2 regions of the Streptomyces coelicoflavus genome follow, and region 2 is predicted to be linked to the other one. Evidence: predicted binding sites of a transcription regulator. Region 2 holds the regulator's gene; the other holds the start of a gene.

Region 1 (15,119 bases), 2.3 Mb from region 2:
TCGACTGACGCCGGCATCGACGCGGTGGCCGCCCGGCTGTCGGACCCCAGGAACCCCGTCGACCTGCTGATCAACAATGCCGGTTTCGGCAACAAGGGCCGTTTCCTCGACGTCTCCATGGCCGACGAGCTGACCATGCTCAAGGTGCACTGCGAGGCGGTGCTGCGGCTGACCTCGGCGGCGGTGGCGGGCATGCGGGAGCGCGGCCGCGGCGGCGTCGTCAACGTGGCCTCGGTCGCCGCCTTCGTCCCGCGCGGCACCTACGGCGCCTCCAAGGCGTGGGTCGTGCAGTTCACCCAGGGCGTGGCGAAGGACCTGGCCGGCAGCGGCGTACGCCTGATGGCCCTCGCCCCCGGCTTCGTGCGCACCGAGTTCCACCAGCGCGCCGGCATGGGCACGGACAACATCCCGAACTGGATGTGGCTCGACGCGGACAAGGTCGTCGCCGCGGCCCTCGCGGACCTCTCCCGCGGCAGGTCCCTGTCGATCCCCGACCCCCGCTACAAGACCCTGATGGGCGCGGCGAAGCTGGTGCCGCGGGGTCTGCTGGGCGGCATCACGTCACGGACGGGGCGGAAGTACGGGCCGCAGTAGGGCAGTAGGGGCCATGCCTGGTGAGGTCCTCGCCCGACCGAATCGACGGCTCGGTGTCCGTGCACCGTCCAATATCGGCTGCGGGGGTGGCGCAATGATTGATCACAAGGACTTCATGCACGGTGCTGCGCTGGTGGCGATCGCGGGCTCGGAGATGTTCACCGCGCTCAATCGAGCCAGCGTCAAGTACGGGCACTACGTCGTGAACCACGACCGTCACCTGTTCATCAAGTACAACGACGGCAGGGGGCCGGGGGACTACTTCTTCACGTTCTCGGGCGAGGACAAGCAGAGGATCCGGTCCGAGGCGGCACCCCTGGTCTTCGCCGTTCTGGTCTGCGGCAACGAAGTAGTGACGGGAATCGCCCGGGACGAGCTGTCCCGTCTGCTCCCGCTCACCAACAGCGCCGCCTCGACCGTGAAGGTTTCGGCGCCGCAGGGACGGCAGTTGCGGATCTCGGGACCGAGGGGTCAGCTGCCGCTGATCGCCCGCCGGTCGTTCCCCGAGCGAGTACTCGCCTGAGCGCTCCGGTCCGGCTGTCGTAGCTGCGGGACTACGATCTCCGGGTTCCTGGCTGCCCGGCCACGTGTCATGACGGCCCAAGCGGTTCGCGTCGGGCGGTCTGCTCGGCGTCTTCGCACTGCGCACTGCCCTGTCCCGTACGCCTGCCTCGGTCTGAGCCATGCCCGCGCGCCGGTAGCCCTGGTGCACCGAATCCGGCTCGTCGCGCGCCCCGGTCCCTCAACGTGTGCGGGGGCGGCACGGAGAAGGACCGATCCGGCCAGTTCGCGGCTTGTTCCAGTCTGAGTACGGCTACTCAGGCCTCTTGATGCCGGATACGGGTGGGGTCGGTGGTGACGGCACATTAGCGTTCACTTCGTCCACACAACACCGCTGGTGAACAGGCACGTTCGGCCGGTGGGGGGTCCAGGAAGTCGGGGAGGGGCCACGCATGGCGTGGGAGGAGTGGGAGCAGCTCAAGGCTGCGGCGGCTGAACGGCAGTCCGCGCACATGCAGCTCAATCAGTTGCCGGCCGACCGGGGCGCTACGAGCACGGGTCCGGTCTATGGACCCCCGTCGGGCAGGTTGAGGTCGGACAAGGCTGCGTAGTCCAAGGCCGGGGAGGGGCTCGGCGAGCTGCGGACCGACATGGGCAAGGCGTTGACGAAGCTGGAGGACGCCCAGACCGGCCTCGACAAGGGGTCCGCGTTTCTGACCGCCGCGGCGCAGCGGGGTGTGTTCGACTCGTGGACGCGTCGAGTGAAGGACATCGACGAGTGGTGTGACGGGCTCGCCGGTGTGCTGGAGAAGACAGGCAACGACCAGCTGAGGACCGACGAGGCGATCAAGGCGGAGATCGCCGCGCTGAGTACCGGCTCCGAAACGGCGACTGCCGCTCAGGGCAGCGGTCGGTGATCCGGCATGGACCTGAAAGCACTCAAGACGCTCAAGCCGGCCGAGTACGCGGAGGCCGCAGACGGATACCGTGCGGTGAGCGACGCGGCCGACGCAGCCGCGGATCGCATCGGCAAGCAGATCAGCAACACCATGGACGCGGCCAATGAAGGGAAGGCCGCTGACGCGGCGCAGAAGCAGCTGAAGAAGCTCGCGGAGAATTTCCACTACACCCAGGTCGAGTGCGGCCTGGTCAGCGGGGCACTCAACGGCTTCTCCGCCGAGATCGTCTCACCTCGGCGCCGGCTGATCGAAGCGCTGGACGATGCGGCGGCTCTGGGATACCCGGTCAGCCCGGAAGGCGACGTCACCTTTCCGGCAGGCGGCGAGAACAAGGCGACCGGAGGCGAGGTCCCCGGCGGCACGGCAGTCGGCAACAACGGCATGCTGAGTCCGAACAACAGGGCGCTGTACGGCCCCGGCCCCAATGGGCTGTACTCACCGGACGCGAGAACCAGCGGCATCGACATCCACCACGGCAACCCGCACCACGCCAAGGCCCAGGAAATCGCCGACCGCATCGCCCACGCCCTGCGCGAAGCCACGGAGATCGACGAGCGGTACAGCGAGGGGTTGGGCAAACTCAAGGCTGCGCCAGGCCTCAGCGTCAACACGAAGACCTGGGCGGACGTGGCATCCGACGTCGGTGCTGTCAGCACGGCCGCGCGTGAATACCTTCGGACACCGTCCCTCTGGACAAGTCCCCCGCAGACCGAAAAGAGTGGTGGGACAGCCTCAGCGACGAACAGCGTGAAGAATACAAGATCGCTTTCCCTGAGGTCATCGGCAACCTCGACGGCATTCCATCTCTCGTGCGCGACGAGGCGAACCGTGAAAACCTGCCGCTGCTCATCGCGTCACTCGAGGGTCGACACGATGAGGTATCACAGGCCAAGTTGGGAGGCCTGGAGAAGATACAGGAGAAGCTGGGGAAACCCAGCGTGCCGCCCATGTACCTCCTCGGAGTTGGGCTCGAGGGAAACGGCAGGGCCATCGTGGCCTACGGGAATCCTGACACATCTAGGAATGTGGCAGCATATGTGCCGGGATTGGGAACCAAACTCGACTCCGAGTTCGCCGACGGCACAGTGAAGCGCGCCTTCTATACAGCTGCGGGTGCTCAGAAATTTGATGGTTCATCATCCGCGATCGTATGGCTTGGGTATGATGCTCCTCAATCGCTCGATGTGATGACCACATCCGACGCCGAGCGCGGCGCCCCCGCCTACAACAGCTTCATGGACGGGATTTCCGCAACCAACATGAACCACGACGCCCACGTGACCGCCATTGGGCACTCCTACGGTTCTCGTTTGGTTGGAGCCGCAACGCAGGAGGCGGGAGGAATCCCTGGTGCCGACGATGTCATTCTCGTCGGAAGCCCTGGCGTCGGTGTTGACAGAGCAGAGGAACTGGGTGTGGGGAAGAATCATGTCTGGGTTGGTGCAGCAGAGAATGACATCGTCACAAAGCTCCCTTCTAAAAACGAAGCTTTGGCCGGGACCGCAGGCTTCTTCGGGGGAGGCCCAGGCGGAGCGTATATCGCAGGTGAAGTTGCCGACCAGGGTGACGACGACATCTGGTTCGGCAAAGACCCGGCAAGCAAGGCATTCGGCGCCAACAGATTTCAGACTCTTCCCGGACCCGAGTTGATACAACCCTCTTTTCCTCAAATATGGAATTCGTCACTCGACATCGAGGCCCACAGTAACTATTTCAACCCAGAAGAAGGGAAGGACAAGGTCTCCGCGCAAAATATTGCCGCCATCGTGGCAGGGCATTCAGAATACGTCATAAGGGAGACGCCCCGATGAGAAGAGCGCGTGCATCGACTTCATTGCTGGCGCTACTACTTGCCGGATGCGGGACGACGGGTTCTCCATCCTCAACCGCAGAAGGGCAACCGAAGATGAATCTTCAGGAGGCTGCAGACAAGGCAGACAGGATTTTGGACGAGACCTTTGCAGCCATCAAACCTCCCGTGCAATGGACTCATCGATACTCCATGCCGGGCGACTGTTACGTGGATCGCGACCGTGCAGTGATGACCATCATTTCGACCGAACGGCGTGGCAGCTTCCTCGGTGTTCTGGAGCGTCACTGGAAAAGTAAGGGCTACAGCCTCGTGGCGACGAGTCCTAACGGACTGGCTGCCCACTTCAAGACGCAGGACGGATTTCAACTGGAGGCCCTGATCGCGCCAAATGGCCAGGCGCACCTGAGCATCACGACTCCCTGCGTGGAGAAGTCCGAAGTTTCGCAGCCGACCAGTAAGCCGAGCGGCCCTGATTACTCGAAGAAGGAGCTACCCTCCCCAAATGTGGAGTCGACGTTCTGGTCGAGCGAGGCACCCCTCTGAATGGGATACACGCCATCCTCACCTTCGACGTGGCGGCCCTGGATGAGAGCGCTTCAGGCAAACTGATGGATTTCTTCGACAAACCGACTGGCACCAAGCGCCCTCAGGGCAGCGTAAACCCGCTTCCCGCAACCGATGTCATCCATGCACTGTTGACGCTTAGCAACGCCAATATGCCATTCCGTGCACGGAAAGCCTCACCAAGAGAAAAGGCCGACTTGGTTGCAGAGTGTGAAGTCCCCAGGGCGGGTGTAACCGTCAGAACTCAAATGCTCATCACGACAGTACGGACGCGGCAACGCGCCAGCAGTCTATCGGCAATGGGAGTCTCAGCTCGACTCCGAGGGACGCCGCCACAGGATCGAGGTGTTTCGCTTCGATACGCGTGAGGTGACGGATCCCTTGCGAGACACAGTGCTGGACGCTGGTTGGACTTGGCGGGGAGTGCTCAAGCTCTGACCTTCCCTCACTGAGCGTTTTCAACGAGGCTCGCAGTCTCAGCCCGTCATCACGACTTGAGGTTGGGTGTCACGGTCTGTGTGCTGACCACCGAGCGGCGCTGGGCCCAGGTGGAGGTACAGCCGACGGCGGCAGCGAGACGCCTTGCAAGGAGGTGGTCCTGGTCAAGCCGCGCCCGACTGCTCCGACCACTCCGACCGCTACCAGCGCCGTCCCGGCCTCCTTGCTGCCGTCGCGCATGGTGAATTCGAGGGCCGAGTTGCTGAACCCGACCGTGGACCTGTAGGCGTACCTGAGCTCGGACCAACCCTCCGGTGCCCTGCTGACGAGCCCTTGAAGGGCCTCTCGGCACATGCCCAAGGTCGGTGTACCAGTTTAGGCGGGGGCGATTATCGGGACAGGGGGTTCACGGGGCAGATCACTGCCAACTCCTTCATGCAGCGGGAGTTCGGGAAGAAGCTGATTGAGAAAGCGCGATTGATACCGAGCCGCCGCAACCTCTGCCTTCACCGCTGTCGGGACGCCCCGCGCACCCTACCGCCCGGTCAACACCGTCGATATGGGCCTTGAGCGGGCAAGTTGCCTCGTGTGAGTGAACGCCCGTCAGCGAAAGCTTTCTTCACTCAACGCAGCCCGCACTTTATCGCGCCCCCGCGCGCCTTCACCCAGTTCTCGCACGACCTCATCCGGCATTCCCGGCTCTCCTCCGACGCCGTTCGCCTCCTGACCTGGCAGCTCTCCCATCTGGGCGAGCAGCTAGAGCGCTTTGGCCTCGCTCAAGGGCACGTTGGAGACGAGCTGTTGGGTGACCCAGAGCCCACCGGCCCCCTGGAGCCGCCGTTCGTGCACGAATCCCTCGTCCTTGAGCTGCCGCTTGGCCCGGGTGAAGGCGCAGCCACCCCGTGGGGCCTGCGGAGACGATCACCACCGAGCGCGTCGCACCGGCGCAGCTCGGCGTTCGGCAGCCGCGCTCCGTCCGTCAGGAAGGCGGAGTCCTCGTAGTGGCGCAGGGCGGCGCGGGCGAAGTGGTGTTCTTCTGAATTCACCGGCACGGCACGGATCTCAGGGCGCACGTCACCCGGATGGCCCAGTTCCGGATCCTGGGCGGGGGCGTCACCCGAACGTGTGGTCTATCCCCGTCTGCCCCTGGCGAGGGACCGCTGCGACTTAGCGTCGGGTGGCTGCGCCCGCAGCGGGCGGGAGGTCGCAGGTTTCGGCGAGGGAGAGGGCGGCATCACGTGAACGCGGGCACTGGTGACGGAGGCGGACTGTTCGTCGACGGCGCCGACGGGGAGCGTACGGGCAGGGTGAAGGCGGGCCGGGGCCTGGGGGCGGTGACCGGCGGGGGGACGGTGATGTTCTCCGACGCTCCGGGCGGTGGGAGTGGGGCTCCGTCGGCGGTATCGATCTCCGGCGGTCCCGGTGCCGTCGGGGTCGCCGAATCCGGGGCCGCCTCCGTCCCGCTCGCCCGGCCCGCCCCGCGTCCCGGGCCCGGTGGCGTCCCTGCCAAGTCCCGGAAGGCTCGGAAGGCGGGACGATGGGCGAAGGTCGCGCAGCGGATCGTGCCGGACGACCTCCAGCCCGACGCGCTGCGTGTGGAGCTGACCGAGCTCGGGGACGCGTTCCGCGCCTACCAGCGGCGGCCCGAGCCGGACCTCGCCGTCCTCGCTGAACTCCACGACCGCAAGGCCCGCGCCTTCGCCTCGTGGGCCGACGTCACCGGCGACGCGTCCCTGCGGGAGGAGGCGGACCGGGCCGCGACGGCGGCGCGGACGACCCGCGAGATGGACGCCCACCGGCGCGGCATCCTGCTGGACGGTGAGGGGCCGGTGGTCGAGCGGCTGCTGACCCGGGGCCAGGGCGTCCATCTCCGCAATGTGCTCGAGCACGTACGGGTCGGCTCCCCCCGCCCCGAGGCCGAGGCCCGGCTCGCGGTGCTGATGATCACCCTGCGGGCCGCTCGCGCCGGTACCGGGAACGTCACCGGGCAGGACCTCGGCGGCTGGTTGCAGGGCGACGCCGAGCGGGTGCTCCAGGAGCTCGTCGACGTGGGCTGGCTGCTGCTGCCGGAGGACGTCACCGCCGACGACGCGCTGACGTCCCGGCCCGAGGAGCCCACCCAGGTCACGGTGCCCACGCTGATCCCCACGCAGCCCCGCCCGTTCTTCTTCGGCAAGGTCACCAGGGCGCGGCTCTCGGGGTGGGCCCAGAAGGTGGTGGGCGACCGGAAGCTGCGGAAGAAGAAGGCCGCGGCTGCCACCAGGCTCCTCGCGGTGTACACCGCGGCCCACAGCCGTCCCGACGGGTGTCTCGGAGGCGCCGACGAGGACGCCGGTCTGGCGCTGGACGAGGTCGCCCAGTTCTGCGGCCTGCGCCCCGAGGACGTCGCCGAGCAGGCGGGGCTGCTGGTCGCCGCCGGCTGGCTCGCGGCGGAGGCGGACGCCGCCGACGGGCGGCTGCGGGGCCGGCTGGCCGAGCGCGTACTACCGCTGAGCGGACTGCTGTGACGGCTCGTCACTGAGCAACGTCAGGGCAAGCGCCCCCAAGGGGCGCGGGGAACTGCGCGACCAGCCACAACGGCGCCGCACCCGGCTACGAACCCGACAGGGCAGACGCGCCCCCGGCACGGCGCCCAAAAGCAACGGTGCCCGGCCCCCCGCAGGGGACCGGGCACCGTTCGCTCAGCTCAGCGCAGCGCTCAGTGGGCGTGCCCGTGGCCGTGGCCCGCGGCGGCCGGCTCTTCCTCTTCCTTCTTCTCGACGACCAGGGTCTCGGTCGTCAGCAGGAGGGAGGCGATGGAGGCGGCGTTCTCCAGGGCGGAGCGGGTGACCTTCACCGGGTCGATGACGCCGGCCTTGACCAGGTCGCCGTACTCGCCGGTGGCGGCGTTGAAGCCCTGGCCCTTGTCGAGCTCGGCGACCTTGGAGGTGATGACGTAGCCCTCCAGGCCGGCGTTCTCGGCGATCCAGCGCAGCGGCTCGACGGCGGCGCGGCGGACGACCGCGACACCGGTGGCCTCGTCGCCGGTCTTGCCGAGGTTGCCCTCGAGCACCTTGACGGCGTGGACCAGCGCGGAGCCACCACCGGAGACGATGCCCTCCTCGACCGCGGCGCGGGTCGCGGAGATGGCGTCCTCCAGACGGTGCTTGCGCTCCTTCAGCTCCACCTCGGTGGCGGCACCGACCTTGATCACGCACACGCCGCCGGCCAGCTTCGCGAGGCGCTCCTGGAGCTTCTCGCGGTCCCAGTCGGAGTCCGTGTTCTCGATCTCGGCCTTGATCTGGGCGATGCGGCCCTGGACCTCGTCGCGCTTGCCGGCACCGTCGACGATCGTGGTGTCGTCCTTGGTGACGGTGATGCGGCGGGCGGTGCCGAGCACCTCGAGGCCGACCTGGTCGAGCTTGAGGCCGACCTCCTCGGAGATGACCGTGGCGCCGGTGAGGACGGCCATGTCCTGCAGCATCGCCTTGCGGCGGTCGCCGAAGCCGGGGGCCTTGACGGCCACCGCGTTGAAGGTGCCGCGGATCTTGTTGACGACGAGGGTGGAGAGCGCCTCGCCCTCCAGGTCCTCGGCGATGATCAGCAGCGGCTTGGAGGCGTTGGCCTGGATGACCTTCTCCAGCAGCGGCAGCAGGTCCGCGATGGAGGAGATCTTGCCCTGGTTGATCAGGATGTATGGGTCGTCGAGGACGGCCTCCATGCGCTCCTGGTCCGTCACGAAGTACGGCGACAGGTAGCCCTTGTCGAAGGCCATGCCCTCGGTGAAGTCCAGCTCCAGACCGAAGGTGTTGGACTCCTCGACGGTGATGACACCGTCCTTGCCGACCTTGTCCATCGCCTCGGCGATCAGCTCGCCGACCTGCTGGTCCTGGGCGGACAGCGCGGCCACGGCGGCGATGTCGGACTTCTCGTCGATCGGGCGGGCGGTGGCGAGAAGGTCTTCCGACACGGCGGCGACGGCCGCGTCGATGCCCTTCTTCAGCAGCGCCGGGGAGGCACCCGCGGCGACGTTCTTCAGGCCCTCGCGCACGAGCGCCTGGGCGAGCACGGTGGCGGTGGTGGTGCCGTCACCCGCGATGTCGTTGGTCTTGGTCGCCACCTCCTTCACCAGCTGGGCGCCGAGGTTCTCGTACGGGTCCTCGACCTCGACCTCGCGGGCGATGGTGACGCCGTCGTTGGTGATGGTGGGGGCGCCGAACTTCTTGTCGATGACGACGTTGCGGCCCTTGGGGCCGATCGTCACCTTCACGGTGTCGGCGAGCTTGTTGACGCCGCGCTCGAGGGCGCGACGGGCGTCCTCGTCGAACTTCAGGATCTTCGCCATGGGAGCGTGAGCCCTCTTCCGGAAATCTTGGGGTTATACGGCAACTGCGCCCCCGACGCCCGGCTTTTTATGGTCGCGGGAGCCAGGGGCGCAGCTGGAAAGCAAGGTGCTTCGGTGAAGTGAAGAGCTACTTGAGAGCTGCTTCTACTTCTCGACGATCGCGAGCACGTCGCGGGCCGAGAGGACGAGGTACTCCTCGCCGTTGTACTTCACCTCGGTGCCGCCGTACTTGCTGTAGAGCACGACGTCGCCGACGCTGACGTCGAGCGGAAGGCGGTTGCCGTCCTCGAAGCGGCCCGGGCCGACGGCCAGGACGACGCCCTCCTGGGGCTTCTCCTTGGCGGTGTCCGGAATGACCAGGCCCGAAGCCGTGGTCTGCTCGGCGTCGAGCGGCTGGACCACAATGCGGTCCTCGAGCGGCTTGATGGCAACCTTGGAGCTGGTGGTCGTCACGATCCGACCTCCCCCTTCGGAGATCTCACGGGGTTAACTGTCTGAGGTGGCGACCAGGTGGATCCGTCGTCGCGGGTGCCGGACCTGCCCGTCGCGTAGTTGGCACTCTCCAGTGGGGAGTGCCAGACCCGAGACTATGACTGCGATTAGCACTCGGTCAAGCGGAGTGCCAATGCCGGCGGCGCGTCGGCGGGGTTTTCGGGTGAACGCCGGTTTGTGGAGGCACCCTGCGTGGGTGTGGGCGTCGCTGGGGGCTGCCGCCCCCGGGCCCCCGCATCGGCCCTGAACGGGCCTTGTCCTCGAGCGCCGGACGGGCCGGATGATGCCGACCGGCGTCGAGAGGTCACGGGTCTGCGGCAAGAAGTCAGACGTAGTCCTCCAAGTTGCCCACCCTCAGCCCCTGCTCCTCGATCGTGTCCAGCAAACGTTCCGTGCGGGCCGTCAGGTTCGTGGCCGTCGGGTGGTCCGGGTCCACGGCGATGACGTCGCCGGGGTGGAGGCGGTGGTCGCCGCGGGTGTAGGTGAGGTCGCCCGCGGCGTCGAGGGTGGCGCGCCACAGGACCAGGGCGGTGATGCCGCAGTCGGCGGCGGCGCGCAGGGTCGTGGTGTCGTACGTGCCGTGCGGCGGGCGGAAGAGGTGGGCGCGGACGCCGAAGCGGGACCTGAGCTTGGTCTGCTGGCCGCAGATCTCGGCGCGCTGGCCGGCGTAGGGCAGGCCGCGCAGGGAGCGGTGGTCGAGGGTGTGGTTCTGCAGGCTCGCGCCGAACGGGCGCAGCCGGGCGAGGTCGCCGTACGCCGGTCCGGCGACGGTGTCGGTGAGGAACAGGGTGACCGGGAGCCGGCGTTCGCGGATCAGACCGGTGAGGGCGGGGTCGCGCTCGGCGCTGTCGTCGTAGGTGAGGAAGACGACGGGGTCGTCGGTGCGGACGTGGTCCACGACGGGCGGCAGCCGACGGCCCCGGTCGGCGTCCTGGGCGGGGTCCCCGGCCGCCGCCGCGTGCTCGGCGGGGGCGGCGGCGAGCCGGTCGCAGGCGGTGAGCGGGAGCAGCAGGAGCAGCGGGAGCAGGAGGGCGGCCGGGGCGGCGGCCGGGCGGGACCGCCCTCGCCTCACAGGTAGTCCTCCAGGCGGGCCACCGCGTATCCGTCGGCGGTGATCCGGTCCAGGAAGCGGCGGACCATGTCGGTCATGGTGCCGTCCCAGTCGTTCTCGCCCCGGAAGTGGGTCAGGACGATGTCACCGGGGTGCAGGTCCTGGTCCCACTCGCGGTACTCCCAGTGGTCGACGTACACCTCCTCGCTCCAGATCGGGGCGTACTCGATCCCGCAGGACTTGGCGGCGCGCAGGGTGTCGCGGTTGTAGTTGCCGTACGGCGGTCGGAAGAGGGTGGGGCGCTTGCCGTAGTGCTTCTCCATCACGTCCTGCATGCCGCAGATCTCCCGCTTCTGGTCCTCGTAGGAGAGGCCGGGGAGGTAGGGGTGGCTCAGGGTGTGGTTGTTGAGGGTGACGCCGCGGGCCTGCATCTTCTTGAAGTAGCCGTAGTCGTCCTTGATCTCCTCGTCGGCGAGGAAGACGGTGTACGGGATCTTCAGCTCGCTCATCATCTTCAGGAACGCCGGGTCCTTCTCGGCACCGTCGTCGATGGTGAGGAAGACGACCTTCTCCTTGGTGGGGACCGTGGTGAAGACCGGCGGGAGGCCGTCCTCCTCCTGGCCGTCGACCTCGAAGCCCTCGCGGGCCTTGATCTCCGGCTTCTTCTCGGGGGGCGCGGGGGCCGTCAGCGGGACCTTCTTCAGGTCCCAGCGCTTGGCGGCGGCGGCCAGGGCGGCCCGCGCCTCGCGCGCCTCGGCCGCGGCGCCGGCCGCGCGGGCCTCGGCGGCCTCCGGGCCCTGCCGGCCGGCGGCGCCCCCCTCCCCGTGGCCGTCGCCCTGCGCACAGCCGCCGGCGAGGGCGGCGACGGCCAGGACGGCGGTCGCGGTCACCGCGCGCCGGCGGAGTGCGGGACGAGGTGCCCGGGACACGCGACGTGACGCGCGACGCGACACCCGACTTTTGTCATTTTGTACGACTTCTCGCATGGTGCCGGATCCTCGCAGTCCCCGACCGCCGAACCCGGCCCGACACCGCGCCGGAGGCACACCGTCCACCGACTGGCCCACAATGAGTCGGTGAACGACCTGGACTCCCTCCTCGCCCTGCTCACCCCCGAAGGCCGCGCGCTCCTCGACGAGGTGCGCGACACCGACCCCGCCCGGGAGTTGGCGGTCGCCACCCGGCTGCGGCGCGCGCATCCCGCCGGGCTGGTGTCGGCGGCGCTGGGGCAGGCCCGGCTGCGGCAGCGGGCGGTGGCGAAGTTCGGGGCCGAGGACGCCGGGCGGATGTTCTTCACTCCGAACGGGGTGGAGCAGTCGACGCGGGCGAGTGTGGCGGCGTACCGGGCGGAAAGCCTCCGGGCGCTCGGGGTGCGGTCCGTCGCCGACCTGTGCTGCGGGATCGGCGGCGACGCGATCGCGTTCGCCCGCGCCGGGATCCGGGTCCTCGCCGTCGACCACGACCCGGTCACCGCCGCGGCGGCCCGCGCCAACGCCGAGGCGCTCGGGCTCGCCGACCTGATCGAGGTGCGCGAGGCCGACGTGACGGAGGTGGACACGGCCGGGTACGACGCCGTGTTCGTCGACCCCGCCCGGCGTTCCTCCAAGCGCGGCCGGATCTTCGACCCGGAGGCGTACTCCCCGCCCCTGTCCTGGGCCGTGTCCGCCGTGCTCGGGGCGCCGCTCGGCCTGCTGAAGATCGCGCCCGGCATTCCCCACGAGGCGATCCCCCCGGAGGCGACGGCCGAGTGGGTCTCGGACGGCGGGGACGTCAAGGAGGCCGTGCTGTGGTTCGGCCCGGACGTGACGCCGGGGGCGCGGCGGGCGACGCTGCTGCCCGCCGGGGCGGGGATCTACGCGACGCCCGCGACCATGCTGCCGGACCCCGGAGCCCGTCCGGTCGGGCGGTACCTGTACGAGCCGGACGGCGCCGTCATCCGGGCCCACCTCGTCGCCGAGGTGGCCGAGGACCTGGACGGCGGGCTGATCGACCCGACCATCGCCTACGTCACCGCCGACGAAGCGCACCGCACGCCGTACGCCACCGCCTACGAGATCACCGACCGGCTCCCGTTCAACGTCAAGAAGCTGAAGGCGCTGCTGCGGGAGCGCGGGGTCGGCACGCTGACCGTGAAGAAGCGGGGCTCGGCGGTCGAGCCGGAGGAGCTGCGCAAGAAGGTCAAACCGCAGGGGCCGAACGCCGCGACCGTGTTCCTGACGCGGGTCGCGGGGGCGCCGACGATGCTGATCGGGCACCCCGTCCGGTAGGCAGCTAGCGGGCCTCCGCCTCCCGCGCCCGGCGCCGCAACAGTGCGCTTTCGCGGGCGTTGCGGGTCAGGGCGGCGGCCCGTTCGAACTCCTCGCGGGCCTCGGCCGTGCGGTCCAGGCGGAGCAGGAGGTCGCCCCGGACGCTGGGGAGCAGGTGGTAGTCGCGCAGGGCCGGTTCTGCGGCGAGGGCGTCGACGAGGGCCAGGGCGGGGGCCGGGCCCTCGGCCATCGAGACGGCGACGGCGCGGTTGAGTTCGACGACCGGGGACGGGGCGCGGGCCGCGAGCAGGCCGTAGAGCGTGGCGATGCGCGGCCAGTCGGTCTCCTCGTAGGTGAGGGCCGTCGCGTGGCAGGCGGCGATCGCGGCCTGGAGGGCGTACGGGCCCGGACCTCCGGCGCCGGTGGCGGCGTGGGCGTGGCCGAGGGCGGTGATGCCGCGGGCGATGAGCAGGCGGTTCCAGCGGCGGCGGTTCTGGTCCCGCAGCAGCACCGGCTCGCCGTCGGGGGCGGTGCGGGCGGCGGTGCGGGAGGACTGGAACTCCAGCAGCGCGGCCAGGCCGTGGACCTCGGGTTCCTTCGGCATCAGGGCGGACAGGACGCGGGCCAGGCGCAGGGCGTCCTCGCACAGGGCGGGGCGGAGCCAGTCGTCGCCGGCGGTGGCCGCGTAGCCCTCGTTGAAGATCAGGTAGATGACCTCGAGCACCGAGCCGAGGCGGGCCGCGCGGTCCGGGCCGTACGGCACCTCGAAGGCGACGTTCTTCCTGGCCAGGGTGCGTTTGGCGCGGACGATGCGCTGCGCGACGGTGGGTTCGGGTACGAGGCAGGCGCGGGCGATCTCGGGTGTGGTCAGGCCGCCGAGCAGGCGCAGGGTCAGGGCGATGCGGGCCTCGGCGGACAGCACCGGGTGGCAGGCGGTGAAGACCAGCCGCAGCAGGTCGTCGTCGATGTCCTCGGGGTCGGCGGGCTCCTCGGGCGGGGGCGCCGAGACGGGCAGGTCCCGGCCGAGCTCGGCGAGCTTGCGGGCGTAGGTCTCCCGGCGCCGGATCAGGTCGACGGCGCGGCGGCGGGCGGTGGTCATGAGCCAGGCGCCCGGGTTGTCGGGCACGCCGTCCCTCGGCCACTGCTCCAGGGCGGCGACCAGGGCGTCCTGGGTGAGTTCCTCGGCGATGCCGACGTCCCGGACGAGCCGGGCGACGCCGGCGATCACACGGGGCGACTCGAGCCGGAAGACGGTTTCGAAGGCCGCGGTGGGCTGTGCTTCCACAGCCCACCATGCAACACCCTCGGGGCGCCGGGACAAAGCGGGAACCGGGCCCCGCGTCGGCTCAGCCCTCCATCAGCTCGCGGACCTCGCAGGTGACCGTCCAGTGGTCCTCGTGCACCTTCAGGAACCGCTTGGTCCACTCGACCGCCTCGGCCCGGTCCTTGGCCTGGAGGAGGGAGTAGCCGCCGACGACCTCCTTGGTCTCGGTGAAGGGGCCGTCGGTGACGGAGAGCTGTCCGCCCTCGTAGTGGACGCGGGTGCCCTGACTGGTCGGGGTCAGGCCGGCCGTGTCCAGCAGGACGCCGGCCTTGGTCATCTCCTCCATCAGCTTCTCCATCCGCTGGATCAGCTCGGGGCTGGGGCCACCGGCGAGGTCGTCGGACTCCTCGATGCGGATGAGGGACAGGTAGCGGGGCATGGTGGCTCCTCGGGTGGTTCTGCCGCCGGGCTTCTCCCGGCCTCTCACCCTTGCGTCGAACGGGCCGGCCGCGGATCGACACCCGCCGGGAGAATTCTCCGGGACGTCCCTCAGCGCAGCGATTCCCACAGCTCCGCGGCGTCCGGCTGGTCCGCCACGACCCGGTTGGGGTCGGAGGGGGCGGGCAGCACCGGCATCGTCAAGGTGCGTACGTCGTCCGCCTCCAGGCCGCCGAGGCTGCGGCCCAGGTTCATCAGCTCGCCCAGCGAGTCGAGGCCGGTGTCGGTGGTGAGGCTGCCGGTGAGGGCGTCGGCGACCTGGTAGAGGCGCGCGGGATCGGTGAGCAGGTCGGTGGCCGAGACCTGCTCGAGGAGCGCCTTGACGAGCTTGTGCTGGAGTCCTATCCGGGCGAGGTCGCTGCCGCCCTCCAGTCC
Region 2 (15,119 bases):
CCTACACCGCGACCGAGCTGCGCGGCACCGGCGGCGTCCTCGCCTCCCGCGACAACTACGCCGACACGCTCGTCGACGAGGTCCGCCTGGCCCGCAAGGTGCTCGGCGACGACCCCCGCGAGGTGCGCACGGTCTTCGTCGGCGGCGGTACGCCCACCCTGCTGGCCGCCGGTGACCTGGTGCGGATGCTGGGGGCGATCCGCGACGAGTTCGGCCTGGCGCCGGACGCGGAGATCACGACGGAGGCCAACCCGGAGTCGGTCGACCCGGCGTACCTCGCGACCCTCCGCGAGGGCGGCTTCAACCGGATCTCCTTCGGCATGCAGAGCGCCAAGCAGCACGTCCTGAAGATCCTGGACCGCACCCACACCCCCGGCCGCCCCGAGGCCTGCGTCGCCGAGGCCCGCGCGGCCGGCTTCGACCACGTCAACCTCGACCTGATCTACGGCACCCCCGGCGAGTCCGACGACGACTGGCGCGCCTCCCTGGACGCCGCGCTCGGCGCCGGACCCGACCACGTCTCGGCGTACGCCCTGATCGTCGAGGAGGGCACCCAGCTCGCCCGGCGCATCCGGCGCGGCGAGGTCCCCATGACCGACGACGACGTGCACGCCGACCGGTACCTGATCGCGGAGGAGACCCTGTCCGCGGCGGGCTACGACTGGTACGAGGTCTCCAACTGGGCCACCTCCGACGCCGGGCGCTGCCTGCACAACGAGCTGTACTGGCGGGGCGCCGACTGGTGGGGCGCGGGACCGGGCGCGCACTCCCACGTGGGGGGCGTGCGGTGGTGGAACGTGAAGCATCCCGGGGCCTACGCGGGCGCACTGGCGGCGGGGAAGTCGCCGGGCGCGGGGCGCGAGGTCCTCACGGACGAGGACCGGCGGGTGGAGCGCATCCTGCTGGAGCTGCGGCTGCGGGAGGGCGTCCCGCTGTCGCTGCTGCGGGAAGCGGGGCTCGCGGCGTCGCGGCGGGCGCTGTCGGAGGGGCTGCTGGAGGAAGGGCCGTACGAGGCGGGGAGTGCGGTGCTGACGCTGCGCGGGCGACTGCTGGCGGACGCGGTGGTGCGGGACCTGGTGGACTGACGGGGTTTCTTCTCGCCCCGCCGCCCCTTCCCGTCCCGACCCCGGGGGCGCTGCCCCCGGACCCCCGCTCCTCAAACGCCGGAGGGGCTGAGAAGAGCGGCGTCCCGGCTGAGAAGAGCCGGGGTCCTACGCCGTCACGAAATCGATCAGCTCCTCCACCCGCCCCAGCAGCTCCGGCTCCAGGTCCTTGTACGAGCTCACCCGCGCCAGGATCGCCTGCCACACCGCGCCCGTGTTCTCCGACGGCCAGCCCAGGGCCCGGCAGACCCCCGTCTTCCAGTCCTGACCGCGCGGCACCCGGGGCCAGGCGTCGATGCCGACCGACGCCGGCTTCACGGCCTCCCAGATGTCGATGTACGGGTGGCCCACGACCAGCGCGTGCTCGCTCGTCACCGCCTCCGCGATGCGCCACTCCTTCGAACCCGGCACCAGATGGTCCACCAGGACGCCCAGCCGTGCGTCGGGGCCGGGGGCGAAGTCGGCGACGATCGACGGGAGGTCGTCCACGCCGCCCAGGTACTCCACGACGACGCCCTCGATGCGCAGGTCGTCGCCCCAGACCTTCTCGACCAGCTCGGCGTCGTGCCGCCCCTCGACGTAGATGCGCCCGGCGCGCGCCACCCGCGCCCGTGCGCCGGGGACGGCGACCGAACCGGACGCCGTACGGGAGGGGGCGGAGCGTGCCGGACCGGAGGACGACGACGGCCGCACCAGCGTCACCACCCGCCCCTCCAACAGGAAGCCGCGCGGTTCCAGCGGGAAGACGCGGTGCTTGCCGAAGCGGTCCTCCAGGGTCACCGTGCCCGCCTCGCAGCGGATCACCGCGCCGCAGAACCCGGTGCCGGGCTCCTCCACCACCAGGCCGGGATCGGCCGGCACCTCGGGGACGGGCTGCGGTTTCTTCCACGGAGGGGTCAGGTCGGCGGAGTACTGGCGCATTCTGCCGACGATACGAGAAACGCCCGCGCCTTGATCAGCGCGACACGCCGAACCGGGCGGCCAGCGCGTCCCGTTGGGCCCGGACGAACGCCGCGTCCACCACCGCTCCGTGACCGGGGACGTACAGCGCGTCCGAACCGCCCAGCTCCAGCAGCCGGTCCAGTGCGGCAGGCCAGCGCGCCGGTACGGCGTCGGGGCCCGCCTGCGGCTCGCCGGACTCCTCGACCAGGTCGCCGCAGAACAGGACATCCGGGGAGCCCGGCACCAGCACCGCCAGGTCGTGCCCGGTGTGCCCCGGGCCCACGTCGGCCAGCAGGACCTGCCGTCCACCGCCCAGGTCGAGCGGGTGCTCGCCCCGGACTTCGTGCCGGACAGGGGAGAGCGCCTCGGCCGCCTCCCGCGCCGCCCCGGCGTCCAGCCCCTCCGCCACCGCGTCCGCGCGCAGCGCCTCCCGCCCCTGTCCGCCCGGCGCGAACAGCGCACCCGCGCCCGTCGCGCCGTGCGCGCCGTACACCTCCGCGTCCGTGAACGCCGCCGCGCCGAAGACGTGGTCGAAATGCGGGTGGGTCAGCGCGAGATGTGTCACACGCCGCCCGGCGAGCCGCCGCACCGCCTCCCGCAACCGGGCGCCCTCCGCCAGGCTCGACCCCGCGTCCACCATCAGCGCCGCGTCCGAGCCGAGCACCAGCCCCGTCGTGCAGTCCCAGCCCGGCAGCCGGCACCGCCTCACACCCTCCGCCAGCCGCTCCCAGCCCAGCTCTTCCCAAGTCACCGTCACGGCGACGACGCTAACGGCATCGTCACGGCCTTGCCGGGGGCGTACCCCACGGCCGTACACTGGGCCGGGGAAGTCTGGCACTCGCGAGCCGTGAGTGCCAGGGCAGACAGGTCAAGGCGGGCCAGACAGGCCGAAACGGGCGGACGAAGCTGGAGGTGTGCGCGAGTGCTCAGTGAACGCAGGCTTCAGGTGCTGCGCGCCATCGTCCAGGACTACGTCGGCACCGAGGAACCGGTCGGCTCCAAGGCTCTCACCGAGCGGCACAACCTCGGCGTCTCCCCGGCCACCGTGCGCAACGACATGGCGGCCCTGGAGGACGAGGGTTTCATCGCCCAGCCGCACACCAGTGCCGGGCGCATCCCGACCGACAAGGGCTACCGGCTCTTCGTCGACAAGCTGGCCGGCGTCAAGCCGATGACCGCGCCCGAGCGGCGTGCCATCCAGAACTTCCTGGAGGGCGCCGTCGACCTCGACGACGTCGTGGCCCGCACGGTGCGGCTGCTCGCGCAGCTGACCCGGCAGGTCGCCGTCGTGCAGTACCCGTCGCTGACCCGCTCGACGGTGCGGCACGTGGAGCTGCTCTCGCTCGCGCCCGCGCGCCTGATGCTCGTGCTGATCACGGACACCGGCCGGGTCGAGCAGCGGATGGTCGACTGCCCGGCGCCGTTCGGCGAGGCGTCGCTGGCCGATCTGCGGGCGCGGCTCAACAGCCGGGTCGCGGGGCGCCGTTTCACGGATGTGCCGGCTCTGGTGGAAGATCTGGCGGAGCCCTTCGAGGCCGAGGATCGCGGTACGGTCTCCACCGTGCTCTCCACTCTCCTGGAGACGCTGGTCGAGGAGAACGAGGAGCGGCTGATGATCGGCGGCACCGCCAATCTGACCCGCTTCGGGCACGACTTCCCCTTGGTGATCCGGCCGGTGCTGGAAGCCCTTGAGGAGCAGGTCGTGCTCCTCAAGCTGCTCGGCGAGGCGAAGGATCCGGGCGTGACCGTCCGAATCGGTCACGAGAACGCCCACGAGGGACTCAACTCAACGTCCGTCGTGTCGGTCGGCTACGGTTCGGGCGGCGAGGCGGTTGCCAAGCTCGGCGTGGTCGGACCGACCCGCATGGATTACCCGGGAACGATGGGAGCGGTACGCGCAGTGGCACGGTACGTCGGACAGATCCTGGCGGAGTCGTAGGTGGCCACGGACTACTACGCCGTACTCGGCGTGCGCCGCGACGCTTCCCAGGACGAGATCAAGAAGGCGTTCCGGAGGCTCGCCCGCGAGCTGCACCCGGACGTCAACCCCGATCCGAAGACCCAGGAGCGGTTCAAGGAGATCAACGCCGCCTACGAGGTGCTGTCGGACCCGCAGAAGAAGCAGGTCTACGACCTCGGCGGCGACCCGCTCTCGCAGGCGGGCGGCGGCGGGGCCGGCGGCTTCGGCGCGGGCGGCTTCGGGAACTTCTCGGACATCATGGACGCGTTCTTCGGTACGGCGTCGCAGCGCGGGCCGCGCTCGCGCACCCGCCGGGGCCAGGACGCGATGATCCGCATCGAGGTCGAGCTGGACGAGGCGGCCTTCGGCACGACCAAGGACATCCAGGTCGACACCGCGGTCGTCTGCAACACCTGCAACGGCGAGGGCGCGGCGCCCGGCACGTCGGCCCAGACGTGTGACATGTGCCGCGGCCGCGGCGAGGTCTCGCAGGTCACCCGGTCCTTCCTGGGCCAGGTCATGACCTCGCGGCCCTGCCCGCAGTGCCAGGGCTTCGGCACCGTGGTCCCCACCCCGTGCCCCGAGTGCGCGGGCGACGGCCGGGTCCGCTCCCGTCGCACCCTGACCGTGAAGATCCCGGCCGGTGTCGACAACGGCACCCGGATCCAGCTCGCGGGCGAGGGCGAGGTCGGCCCCGGCGGCGGTCCCGCCGGCGACCTGTACGTGGAGATCCACGAGCTGCCCCACTCGACCTTCCAGCGGCGCGGCGACGACCTGCACTGCACGGTCACCATCCCGATGACGGCGGCGGCCCTCGGCACGAAGGTGCCGCTGGAGACCCTCGACGGCATGGAGGAGGTCGACATCCGCCCGGGCACCCAGTCCGGCCAGTCGATCCCGAAGCACGGCCGGGGCGTCACCCACCTGCGCGGCGGCGGCCGCGGCGACCTCATCGTCCACGTCGAGGTCACCACCCCGGGCAAGCTCGACCCCGAACAGGAACGCCTCCTGCGCGAGCTGGCCAAGCTCCGCGGCGAGGAACGCCCGACGGGGCAGTTCCAGCCGGGGCAGCAAGGGTTGTTCTCGCGGCTGAAGGACGCGTTCAACGGGCGCTGACGGAGAGCTTGGCGGGCGTCGGTTTGCTGCGCGGGTGCGGGCGGCGGCCGGGGTCTGCCGGGGGTCCGGGGGTCGCCCCCGGGCAGGCACAGTCAGCCGGGGCAGCAGGGGTTGTTCTCGCGGCTGAAGGACGCGTTCAACGGGCGCTGAGGTCCCTCCGGGATGCGGATGCTCCTGGCGTATGCCAACGGAAGCCCGGATTCGGACTTGTGCGGAGGACGTGACAACATGCCGTCATGTCCTCCGCACTGACCGATCTCTTCCCCTACCCGATCGTGCAGGCGCCCATGGCGGGCGGCGTCTCCGTGCCGCAGCTCGCGGCCGCGGTGTGCGAGGCGGGCGGGCTGGGCTTCCTGGCCGCCGGGTACAAGACCGCGGACGGGATGTACCAGGAGATCAAGCATCTGCGGGGACTGACCAGCCGCCCCTTCGGCGTCAACCTCTTCCTCCCGCAGCCGGAGACGGCCGACCCCGCCGCCGTCGACGTCTACGCCCACCAGCTGGCCGGCGAGGCCGCCTGGTACGAGACGGAGCTGGGCGACCCCGACAGCGGCCGGGACGACGGCTACGACACCAAGCTCGCCGTACTCCTCGACAACCCCGTACCGGTGGTGTCCTTCCACTTCGGCGTGCCCAGCCGTGAGGTCGTCGACTCCCTGCACCGCGTGGGGACCTTCGCCCTGGTCAGCGCCACCACCGCGGACGAGGCCCGGGCCGTCGAGCAGTCCGGCGCCGACGCGGTGATCGCGCAGGGCGCCGAGGCCGGTGGGCACCAGGGCACCCACCGGGACAACCCGGAGACCGGCGGCTCGGGCACCGGGCTGCTGTCGCTGGTCGCCCAGGTCCGGGAGGCGGTCGGCCTGCCGATCGTCGCCGCCGGCGGCATCATGCGCGGCGGCCAGATCGCCGCGGTCCTCGCGGCCGGCGCGAGCGCGGCCCAGCTCGGCACCGCCTTCCTCGCCACCCCCGAGTCCGGCGCGCACGACCTGCACAAGCAGGCGCTGACCAACCCGCTGTTCGTCCGCACCGAACTCACCCGCGCCTTCTCCGGCCGCCCCGCCCGCGCCCTGGTCAACCGCTTCCTGCGCGAGCACGGCCCCTACGCCCCCGCCGCCTACCCCGAGGTGCACCACCTCACCTCGCCGGTGCGCAAGGCGGCGGCGAAGGCGGGCGACGCGCAGGGCCTGGCGCTGTGGGCGGGACAGGGTCACCGGATGGCCCGGGAGCTGCCCGCCGGACAGCTCGTGGAGGTGCTGGCGGCCGAACTCGCCGCCGCCGGGACAGCGTTGTCGGGGTTGACGGGCTACCAGGCGGGAGGCGGCGGCCGATGACGGCACCGGTGTTCGTGGTCGACTCCCTGCGGCCCCAGGACCTGCCCGCGGGCGAGTACGTCCTCGACGGCCCCGAGGGACGCCACGCCGTCTCCGTGAAGCGGCTGCGGACGGGCGAGGACGTGGTCCTCACCGACGGACGCGGCCACTGGGCCGAGGGCGTCGTGAAGGCAGCCGAGGGCAAGGACCGCCTGGTCGTCACCGTCCCGGGCGGGGTGCGCGAGGAGCCCGCCGAGCAGCCCCGTATCACCGTCGTGCAGGCCCTGCCCAAGGGCGACCGCGGTGAGCTGGCCGTCGAGACGATGACCGAGGTCGGCGTCGACGCGGTCGTGCCCTGGGCGGCGTCCCGGTGCATCACGCAGTGGAAGGGCGAGCGCGGCCTGAAGGCGCTCGGCAAGTGGCGGGCGACGGCCCGGGAGGCCGGCAAGCAGTCCCGCCGGGTCCGCTTCCCCGACGTCGCGGACGCGGCGACGAGCAAGCAGGTTGCCTCACTTCTGGCCGAGGCCGACTTCGCCGCCGTACTCCACGAGAGCGGCGACGCGCCCCTGTCCGCCGCCGAACTCCCCGCCACCGGCGACATCGTGCTGGTCGTGGGCCCCGAAGGGGGCGTGTCCCCGGAGGAGTTGGCGCTCTTCGCCGAGGCCGGTGCGAGCCCCTACCGCCTGGGCCGCAGCGTCCTGCGCACCTCCACCGCGGGCACCGCCGCGACCGCCGTACTCCTGACCCGTACGGGCCGCTGGTCCTGACGGCGCCGAAAGCCGACGGGCCTCTGACGGGTGCCGGGTCCGGTCCTGCGACGGTGCCGGGTCCGGTCCTGTGACGGCCCCGGGTCCGGTTCTGTGACGGCGCCGGGTCCGGTTCTGTGACGGCCCCGGTCAGCCGTCGGTGGCGGCGACCACGGCGGGGAACAGCTCCCAGCCGTCCAGCTCCACCGGCCGGCCCCTGGGCCCGGGCAGCAGCCCCCGCCGCCCGGCCTCCTCGACCAACGCCCGTACGACACCGGGTTCGCGCAGGTTGAGCAGGTTGCCGCGGCCGTCCGCCACGCAGCCCTCGTACCAGTAGTCGCCCTCCGAGGTGTACCGGCCGGAGTCGGGCGCGCCCGCGAGAAGGACGAACCGGACGCGGACCCCGTCCCGGTAGAGCGTCAGTGCGTCCCGCCAGACGCCGTCGCGCCCCCGTTTCTGCCGGTGACTCCACAGCCAGGTGGTGCGTTCGTCCACGACGAGCCGGCGCTGCCTGCGGTCGTTGCCCATGGCGCCCACGGTAGTGAGGAGTGGCCGTATGCGCCCTACCTCCGGCCCCCGGACGGTGGGACGCTGCCCTTCATGTGGGAAATGAGGCGGATTCGGCGCATGGCTCCGGTGGTCGTCGGTGCGGCCGTCGCCGTCGGCGGGGCCGTGGCGTGCGAACCGGGCGGACTCGGCTCCGCGACGGTGGCGTACACCACCGACCAGACGGTGACCCGCGAACTGCAACGGCAGAAGGCGGAGGTGCGCTGGCTCACCTGCACCGCTTCCTACGGCGACAAGGGCACCACCGCCCCGGCGAGCGAGAACGCGGTCGCCTCCGTGCACTGCGAGGGCCGGACGGACGACGGCAAGGACATCACCGTCGACGGCAAGGTGACCAAGGTCGTCGACGGCGCCTGCGTGCGCGGGAACCTGACCGCGAAGGTGGACGGCAAGGAGTGGTTCCGGGTGCAGGGGCTGGGCAACTGCGACGCCACCAGCGCCCCGCCCGCCAACCGGCCCTCGCCGGACCGGCCCGGGCCCACCGTGACCGTCACCCGGACGATCTGGTGCCCGGACGACCCGCACTGCGGGCCGGTCGAGGGCAAGTAGGCGGACGGGCCCACGGCCGTGAAGTGATCCAAACCTCTGTCGGCGGGCCGCGCCCCTGCATAGGGTATGGGGGTGACTCAGCCCGCAGCGCCTGCCTACCTCCGCTTTCCGCACCCGCACGGCGAGTTGGTCGCCTTCACCGCCGAGGACGACGTGTGGCTCGCCCCGCTCGACGGCGGCCGTGCCTGGCGGGTCAGCGCCGACAACGTACCGGTGAACCACCCGCGCATCTCGCCCGACGGCACCACGGTCGCCTGGACCTCCACCCGCGACGGCGCACCCGAGGTGCACGTCGCGCCCGTCGAAGGCGGCCCCGCCAAGCGCCTCACCCACTGGGGCAGCATCAGGACCCAGGTACGCGGCTGGACCCCCGACGGCCGCGTCCTCGCCCTGAGCACCTACGGCCAGGCCAGCCTGCGCCGCAGCTGGGCCCGCGCCGTCCCGCTCGACGGCGGACCGGCCGCCACCCTGCCGTACGGGCCCGTCGGTGACGTCGCCCAGGGCCCGCACACCGTGCTGCTGTCCGCGCCGATGGGCCGCGAGGCCGCCTGGTGGAAGCGCTACCGGGGCGGCACGGCCGGCAAGCTGTGGATCGACGCCGAGGACGACGGCGAGTTCGTGCGCCTGCACGACGGCCTCGACGGCAACATCGAGTACCCCTTCTGGGTCGGCGACCGCATCGCCTTCCTCTCCGACCACGAGGGCACCGGTGCCCTCTACTCCTCCCTCGCCGACGGCTCCGACCTGCGCCGGCACACACCACTCGACGGTTTCTACGCCCGGCACGCCGCGACCGACGGCACCCGCGTCGTCTACTCCTGTGCCGGTGAACTGTGGACGCTGGACGACCTCGACGGCGCCGAGCCCCGACGGCTCGACATCCGGCTCGGCGGCGCCCGGGTCGACCTCCAGTCCTACCCGGTCAACGCCGCCCGCTGGTTCGGTTCGGCCTCCCCCGACCACACCGGGCGGGGCAGCGCCGTCGCCGTACGCGGCGGCGTGCACTGGGTCACCCACCGCTCCGGACCCGCCCGCGCCCTCGCGGTCACCCCGGGCGTGCGCACCCGGCTGCCGCGCACCTTCCGCGCCGACGGCGAGGAGTGGGTGGTGTGGGTGACGGACGCCGAGGGCGACGACGCCCTGGAGTTCGCGCCCGCCACCGGGCTCGCCCCCGGCGCCACCGCACGGCGCCTGGCCGCCGGGCAGCTCGGCCGGGTGCTGCACCTCGCCGTGGCCCCCGACGGCAGCCGCGTCGCCGTCGCCTCGCACGACGGGCGGGTCCTGCTCGTCGAGCGGGAGAGCGGCGAGGTCCGCGAGGTCGACCGCAGCGAGGACGGCGACGCCTCAGGCCTGGTCTTCTCGCCCGACTCCTCCTGGCTCGCCTGGTCCCACCCCGGCCCGGAGCCGCTGCGCCAGCTCAAGCTCGCCAACACCACCGACCTGTCGGTGAGCGAGGCGACCCCGCTGCGCTTCAAGGACTACTCGCCCGCCTTCACCCTGGACGGCAAGCACCTCGCCTTCCTCTCCACCCGCTCCTTCGACCCGGTCTACGACGAGCACGTCTTCGACCTGGCCTTCGTCGAGGGCGCCCGGCCCTACCTGATCACCCTCGCCGCGACCACGCCCTCGCCCTTCGGCCCGCAGCGCCACGGCCGGCCCTTCGAGACCCCGGACCGCGAGGAGACCCCCGACAGCGAGGGCACCCCCACCACCCGCATCGACATCGAGGGCCTCGCCGACCGCATCGTGCCCTTCCCGGTCGAGGCCGCCCGCTACTCCCGGCTGCGCGCCGCCAAGGACGGCGTCCTGTGGCTGCGCCACCCGCTCACCGGCGTCCTCGGCGCCTCCCGCGCCAACCCCGAGGACCCCGACCCCAACACCGAGCTGGAGCGGTACGACCTCGCCCAGCAGCGCGTCGAGCACCTCGGCGGCGACGCCGACCACTTCGAGGTCAGCGGCGACGGCAAGCGGGTGCTGCTGTGGACCGACGGCCGGCTCAAGGTCGTCCCCAGCGACCGGCGGGCCTCCGGCGACGAGGACAGCGACACCAACATCAGTGTCGACCTGGGCCGGGTCCGGCAGACCGTCGAACCGGCCGCCGAGTGGCGGCAGATGTTCGACGAGACCGGCCGCATCATGCGCGACCACTACTGGCGGGCCGACATGAACGGCGTCGACTGGGACGGCGTCCTCGACCGCTACCGGCCCGTCCTGGACCGCGTCGCCACCCACGACGACCTGGTCGACCTCCTGTGGGAGGTGCACGGCGAACTGGGCACCTCGCACGCCTACGTCACCCCGCGCGGCGGCCACGGCTCCGGCGCCCGGCAGGGCCTGCTCGGCGCCGACCTCTCCCGCCACGAGGACGGCGCCTGGCGCATCGACCGTGTTCTGCCGTCCGAGACCTCCGACCCCGACGCCCGCTCCCCGCTCGCCGCACCCGGGGTCGCGGTGCGCGCCGGGGACGCGATCGTCGCGGTGGCGGGACAGGCCGTGGACCCCGTCACCGGTCCGGGCCCGCTGCTCGTCGGCACGGCCGGCAAGCCGGTCGAGCTGACCGTCTCCCCGTCCGGCGGCGGCGAGGTGCGGCACGCCGTCGTCGTCCCGCTCGCCGACGAGGAGCCGCTGCGCTACCACGCCTGGGTCGCCGACCGCCGCGCCTACGTGCACGAGAAGTCCGGCGGCCGGCTCGGCTACCTGCACGTCCCGGACATGCAGGCGCCGGGCTGGGCCCAGATCCACCGCGACCTGCGCGTCGAGGTGGCCCGGGAGGGCCTGGTCGTCGACGTCCGCGAGAACCGCGGCGGCCACACCTCCCAGCTGGTCGTGGAGAAGCTGGCCCGGCGCATCGTCGGCTGGGACCTGCCGCGCGGCATGCGGCCGACCAGTTACCCGCAGGACGCGCCCCGCGGGCCGGTCGTCGCGGTCGCCAACGAGTTCTCCGGCTCCGACGGCGACATCGTCAACGCCGCGATCAAGGCACTCGGCATCGGCCCGGTCGTCGGCGTCCGCACCTGGGGCGGCGTCATCGGCATCGACAGCCGCTACCGGCTGGTCGACGGCACGCTGATCACCCAGCCGAAGTACGCGTTCTGGCTGGAGGGCTACGGCTGGGGCGTGGAGAACCACGGCGTCGATCCGGACGTCGAGGTGCCGCAGCGCCCCCAGGACCACGCGGCGGGCCGCGATCCCCAGCTGGACGAGGCGATCACGCTGGCGCTGGCCGCACTGGAGGAGACTCCGGCGAAGACACCGCCGAGCCTGCCCTAGCCGTAGCCCTGGCTCTCGCCCTGGCCGCACCGGCCCGACCCGGTGAGCCCGCCGGATGGGGCCCGCCGGGTGGGGCCCGGCGGGTCGGGTCCGCCGGGTCAGGCGCGGCGGGCGGCCCAGACGGTGCGTTCGGTGCGTACGGCGAGATCCTCGCGGCGCAGCAGGCTGTCCGGGCCGTCCGGGTCCAGGAGCCCGTCGAGCGCGGCGAGGTCCTCGGCGTCGAGGGCGGGGGCGGCCACGTCGCGGATGCGCCGCAGGCTGCCGTGCGCGTAGCGGCCGACCGCCTCGCTGCGCGCGCCCTCGATGTCGACGGTGACGGTGCGCTCGTCCTCGACGGTGAAACCGGCGGCCGTCAGCATCGGCCCCCAGTCGGCGCCGCGGTGCGGAACATGCTCGGCGTGGAAGCTGTCCGTCGCGGCATGGGCGCGCTCCTCGAGGCCCGGCCGGCCCTCGGGGGCGTCGGCGGGCAGGAAACGGGGGAAGCCCGCGAGCTCGACGACGGCGAACAGGCCCCCTGGCGCGAGCAGTTCGCGGACGTGTCCGAGGGTGCGGCCGGGGTCGGACATGTGGTGCATCGAGGCCGAGGCCCACACCAGGTCCGGCCTGCCGAGGTCGGGCCAGTGGTCGCTGTCGAGGTCGGCCTGCACGGTCCGTACGCGCCCCTCGGCGCCGCGGGCGCACGCCTTCTCGCGCAGGAGCTGGAGGTGTCCGGCCGAGGTGTCGACGGCGGTGACGTGCGCGTCGGGGAAGCGGTCGAGAAGCGCGAAGGTGCCCGCGCCGGTGCCGCAGCCCAGATCCACGATCCGGCGGGGCTCGCTCTTCAGCGGCAGCCAGGCGGTGATGGACGCGATGTGCTCGGAGAGCACCTCGGCGTCCAGATCGAGGATCTCCGCCTGGCCGGTGTCACCGTGCTCGTGGTGATGGGGGCTGCCGTGGCCGTGCTCGGGGCGGCGTACGTCGTCGGCGTGGTGGGGGGTGTGCTGGTGCGCTCGGGTCATGGCGCCACCGTAAGCAGGTCATGCGCGAAACGCGTGGCCGCTTGCGTGAAAGGCAAGAAGGTCGCGTGGTGCGCTGCCCGCCACGCAACTCACCGGCCGGATCCGGGGCCCCGCCCGGCCGTGGTCCCCGAGGTGAAGGGGCTCCCCGTGCCCTCGCAGTCGGCTTCGGTGCCGTCGGCGCCGGCGTCCTTCTGGTGGCCGCGGCGGGCGTCGCGGTCGAAGATCCCCAGGATCTCGCACGGTCCGCCCTCGGCGCCGATGGCGTGCGGCAGCATGGTGGGGAACTCCGCGGCCTGGTTGGTCTCGACGCGAAAGCGCCGGTGACCGAGCATGAGGACGGCGGTGCCGGACAGTACGACGAGCCATTCGCGGCCGGGGTGGGCGCGCATGCGGGCCGGATTGTCGGGCGGCGGGCCGGTCATCCGCTGACGCATCACGCTCATGCCGGGGTCGCCCTTCACGGGCCAGCGCATCAGGCCGTGGGCGGCGTCGATCATCGGGCTGACGACGACGTCGTCGGCGGCGTTCTCCACGAGCTGGTCCAGCGTGGTGTCCAGGGCGCGGGCGAGGGTGACCAGCTGATCCAGGGCGAGGCGCCGCCGGCCGTTCTCGATGCGGCTCAGTGAGGACTGGCTGAGGTTGGCCCGGCCGGCCAGTTCCTCCAGCGACCAGCCCTGCGCCACCCGCAGCGCGCGGATCCGTTTGCGCACGAGGCTGTCCAGCTCACCGTCTTCTTGTTCTTGCGTCATGGGCAATACCGTATGCCGTTGATGCATGGCGGGTTCGGGGTCGAATCCGGATGTCGAGGTGCCCCGAGACCTCCGTGCGCGCGGAGCACGACGGATACGATGCCCCCAGAAGATCACCGGCGTGAGGAGCACCCCATGGCAGGGGAACCCCAGGACGACTGCCTGTTCTGCAAGATCGTCGCAGGGCAGATTCCCGCGACGATCGTCCGCGAGACGGACACGACCGTCGCGTTCCGGGACATCAACCCCCAGGCCCCCACCCATGTCCTGGTGATCCCCAAGGCCCACCACAAGGACGGCGCCGCGCTCGCCGCCGACGCCCCGCAGCTCGCCGCCGACGTCCTGCGCGAGACCCAGGCCGTCGCCGACGCCGAGCAACTGGACAGCTACCGCACCGTCTTCAACACCGGCACCGGCGCCGGGCAGACCGTGTGGCACGCGCACGCCCACGTGCTCGGCGGCCGCGGCCTCGAATGGCCCCCCGGATAACCGGACCGGACCCGAGACCCGACCAGACCGGATCACCCACGATGTCCGTACGCGAACTCGTCGTCCTCGGCACCGCGAGCCAGGTCCCGACCCGGCACCGCAACCACAACGGCTACCTGCTGCGCTGGGACGGCGAGGGCATCCTGTTCGACCCCGGCGAGGGCACCCAGCGCCAGATGCTGCGCGCCGGGGTCGCCGCCCACGACCTGAACCGGATCTGCGTCACGCACTTCCACGGCGACCACAGCCTCGGTCTCGCCGGCGTGATCCAGCGCATCAACCTCGACCGGGTCCCGCACGAGATCACCGCCCACTACCCGCGCTCCGGGCAGCGGTTCTTCGAGCGCCTGCGGTACGCCACCGCCTACCGCGAGACCGTCGCCCTCACCGAGGCCCCCGTCGCCGCGGACGGCCCCCTCGCCGTCACCCCCGCCTACACGCTGGACGCCCGCAAGCTGTCCCACCCCGTCGAGTCCTACGGCTACCGGCTCACCGAGCCCGACGGCCGCCGCATGCTGCCCGACCGCCTCGCCGCGCACGGCATCAAGGGCCCCGACGTGGGCCGCATCCAGCGCGACGGCTCGCTGAACGGCGTCGCGCTCGACGAGGTCAGCGAGGTCCGCCGCGGCCAGCGGTTCGCGTTCGTCATGGACACCCGGCTGTGCGAGGGCGTGCACGCGCTCGCCGAGGGCGCGGACCTGCTCGTCATCGAGTCCACCTTCCTCGACGCGGACGAGGCCCTCGCCACCGACCACGGCCACCTCACCGCCGGACAGGCCGCCCGGGCCGCCCGGGACGGGGGCGTGCGGCATCTGGTCCTGACCCACTTCAGCCAGCGCTACTCCGACCCCGAGGAGTTCGAACGGCAGGCACGCGCGGCCGGCTACGCGGGCGAGCTGACCGTGGCCCGCGACCTCACCCGCGTACCGGTTCCGAAACGCCGGTAGAACGGTCGTACGATGCTCTGATGCCCCTGCCCAAAGCTGAACTGCACCTCCATATCGAAGGCACCCTGGAACCCGAGCTGGCCTTCGCGCTGGCCGCCCGCAACGGCGTGTCCCTGCCCTACGCGGACGAGGACGCGCTGCGCGAGGCGTACCGCTTCGCGGACCTCCAGTCCTTCCTGAACCTGTACTACGAACTGATGGCCGTCCTGCGCACCGAGCGGGACTTCGAGGATCTCGCCAACGCCTACCTCGCCCGCGCCGCGGCCCAGGGCGTCCGGCACGCCGAGATCTTCTTCGACCCGCAGGCCCACCTGGCCCGGGGCGTGGAGATGGGCACGGTCGTGGAGGGGCTGTGGCGGGCGCTGGGCGCCGG

What was found. The regulator HrcA, encoded in region 2, represses chaperone genes, less so after heat shock. The targets are predictions, from matches to a motif close to TTNGCACTCNGNNNNNCNGAGTGCNAA.
Region 1: groES (co-chaperone GroES) is a predicted target of HrcA. The motif match lies at 9,793-9,819, and genes of this name have one in related genera.

The regions. Positions count from the first base shown of each region.
Region 1 is NZ_CP108218.1:3,309,962-3,325,080, forward strand. Features, by position in the region: gene OHA99_RS14460 (SDR family oxidoreductase) at 1-594, shown strand, start outside; gene OHA99_RS14465 (hypothetical protein) at 689-1,117, shown strand; gene OHA99_RS14470 (hypothetical protein) at 1,746-2,012, shown strand; gene OHA99_RS14475 (hypothetical protein) at 2,019-3,143, shown strand; gene OHA99_RS14480 (alpha/beta hydrolase) at 3,080-3,865, shown strand; gene OHA99_RS14485 (hypothetical protein) at 3,961-4,410, shown strand; gene OHA99_RS14490 (hypothetical protein) at 6,108-7,376, shown strand; gene groL (chaperonin GroEL) at 7,568-9,193, opposite strand; gene groES (co-chaperone GroES) at 9,338-9,646, opposite strand; gene OHA99_RS14505 (polysaccharide deacetylase family protein) at 10,011-10,757, opposite strand; gene OHA99_RS14510 (polysaccharide deacetylase family protein) at 10,754-11,722, opposite strand; gene OHA99_RS14515 (THUMP-like domain-containing protein) at 11,813-13,003, shown strand; gene OHA99_RS14520 (RNA polymerase sigma factor) at 13,008-14,267, opposite strand; gene OHA99_RS14525 (YciI family protein) at 14,329-14,685, opposite strand; gene OHA99_RS14530 (LCP family protein) at 14,796-15,119, opposite strand, start outside.
Region 2 is NZ_CP108218.1:5,639,214-5,654,332, forward strand. Features, by position in the region: gene hemW (radical SAM family heme chaperone HemW) at 1-1,085, shown strand, start outside; gene OHA99_RS25090 (DUF3097 domain-containing protein) at 1,212-2,024, opposite strand; gene OHA99_RS25095 (MBL fold metallo-hydrolase) at 2,059-2,802, opposite strand; gene hrcA (heat-inducible transcriptional repressor HrcA) at 2,968-3,984, shown strand; gene dnaJ (molecular chaperone DnaJ) at 3,985-5,121, shown strand; gene OHA99_RS25110 (nitronate monooxygenase) at 5,358-6,452, shown strand; gene OHA99_RS25115 (16S rRNA (uracil(1498)-N(3))-methyltransferase) at 6,449-7,198, shown strand; gene OHA99_RS25120 (hypothetical protein) at 7,328-7,705, opposite strand; gene OHA99_RS25125 (hypothetical protein) at 7,805-8,293, shown strand; gene OHA99_RS25130 (S41 family peptidase) at 8,360-11,563, shown strand; gene OHA99_RS25135 (class I SAM-dependent methyltransferase) at 11,662-12,561, opposite strand; gene OHA99_RS25140 (XRE family transcriptional regulator) at 12,651-13,310, opposite strand; gene OHA99_RS25145 (histidine triad nucleotide-binding protein) at 13,446-13,799, shown strand; gene OHA99_RS25150 (ribonuclease Z) at 13,841-14,746, shown strand; gene OHA99_RS25155 (adenosine deaminase) at 14,767-15,119, shown strand, end outside.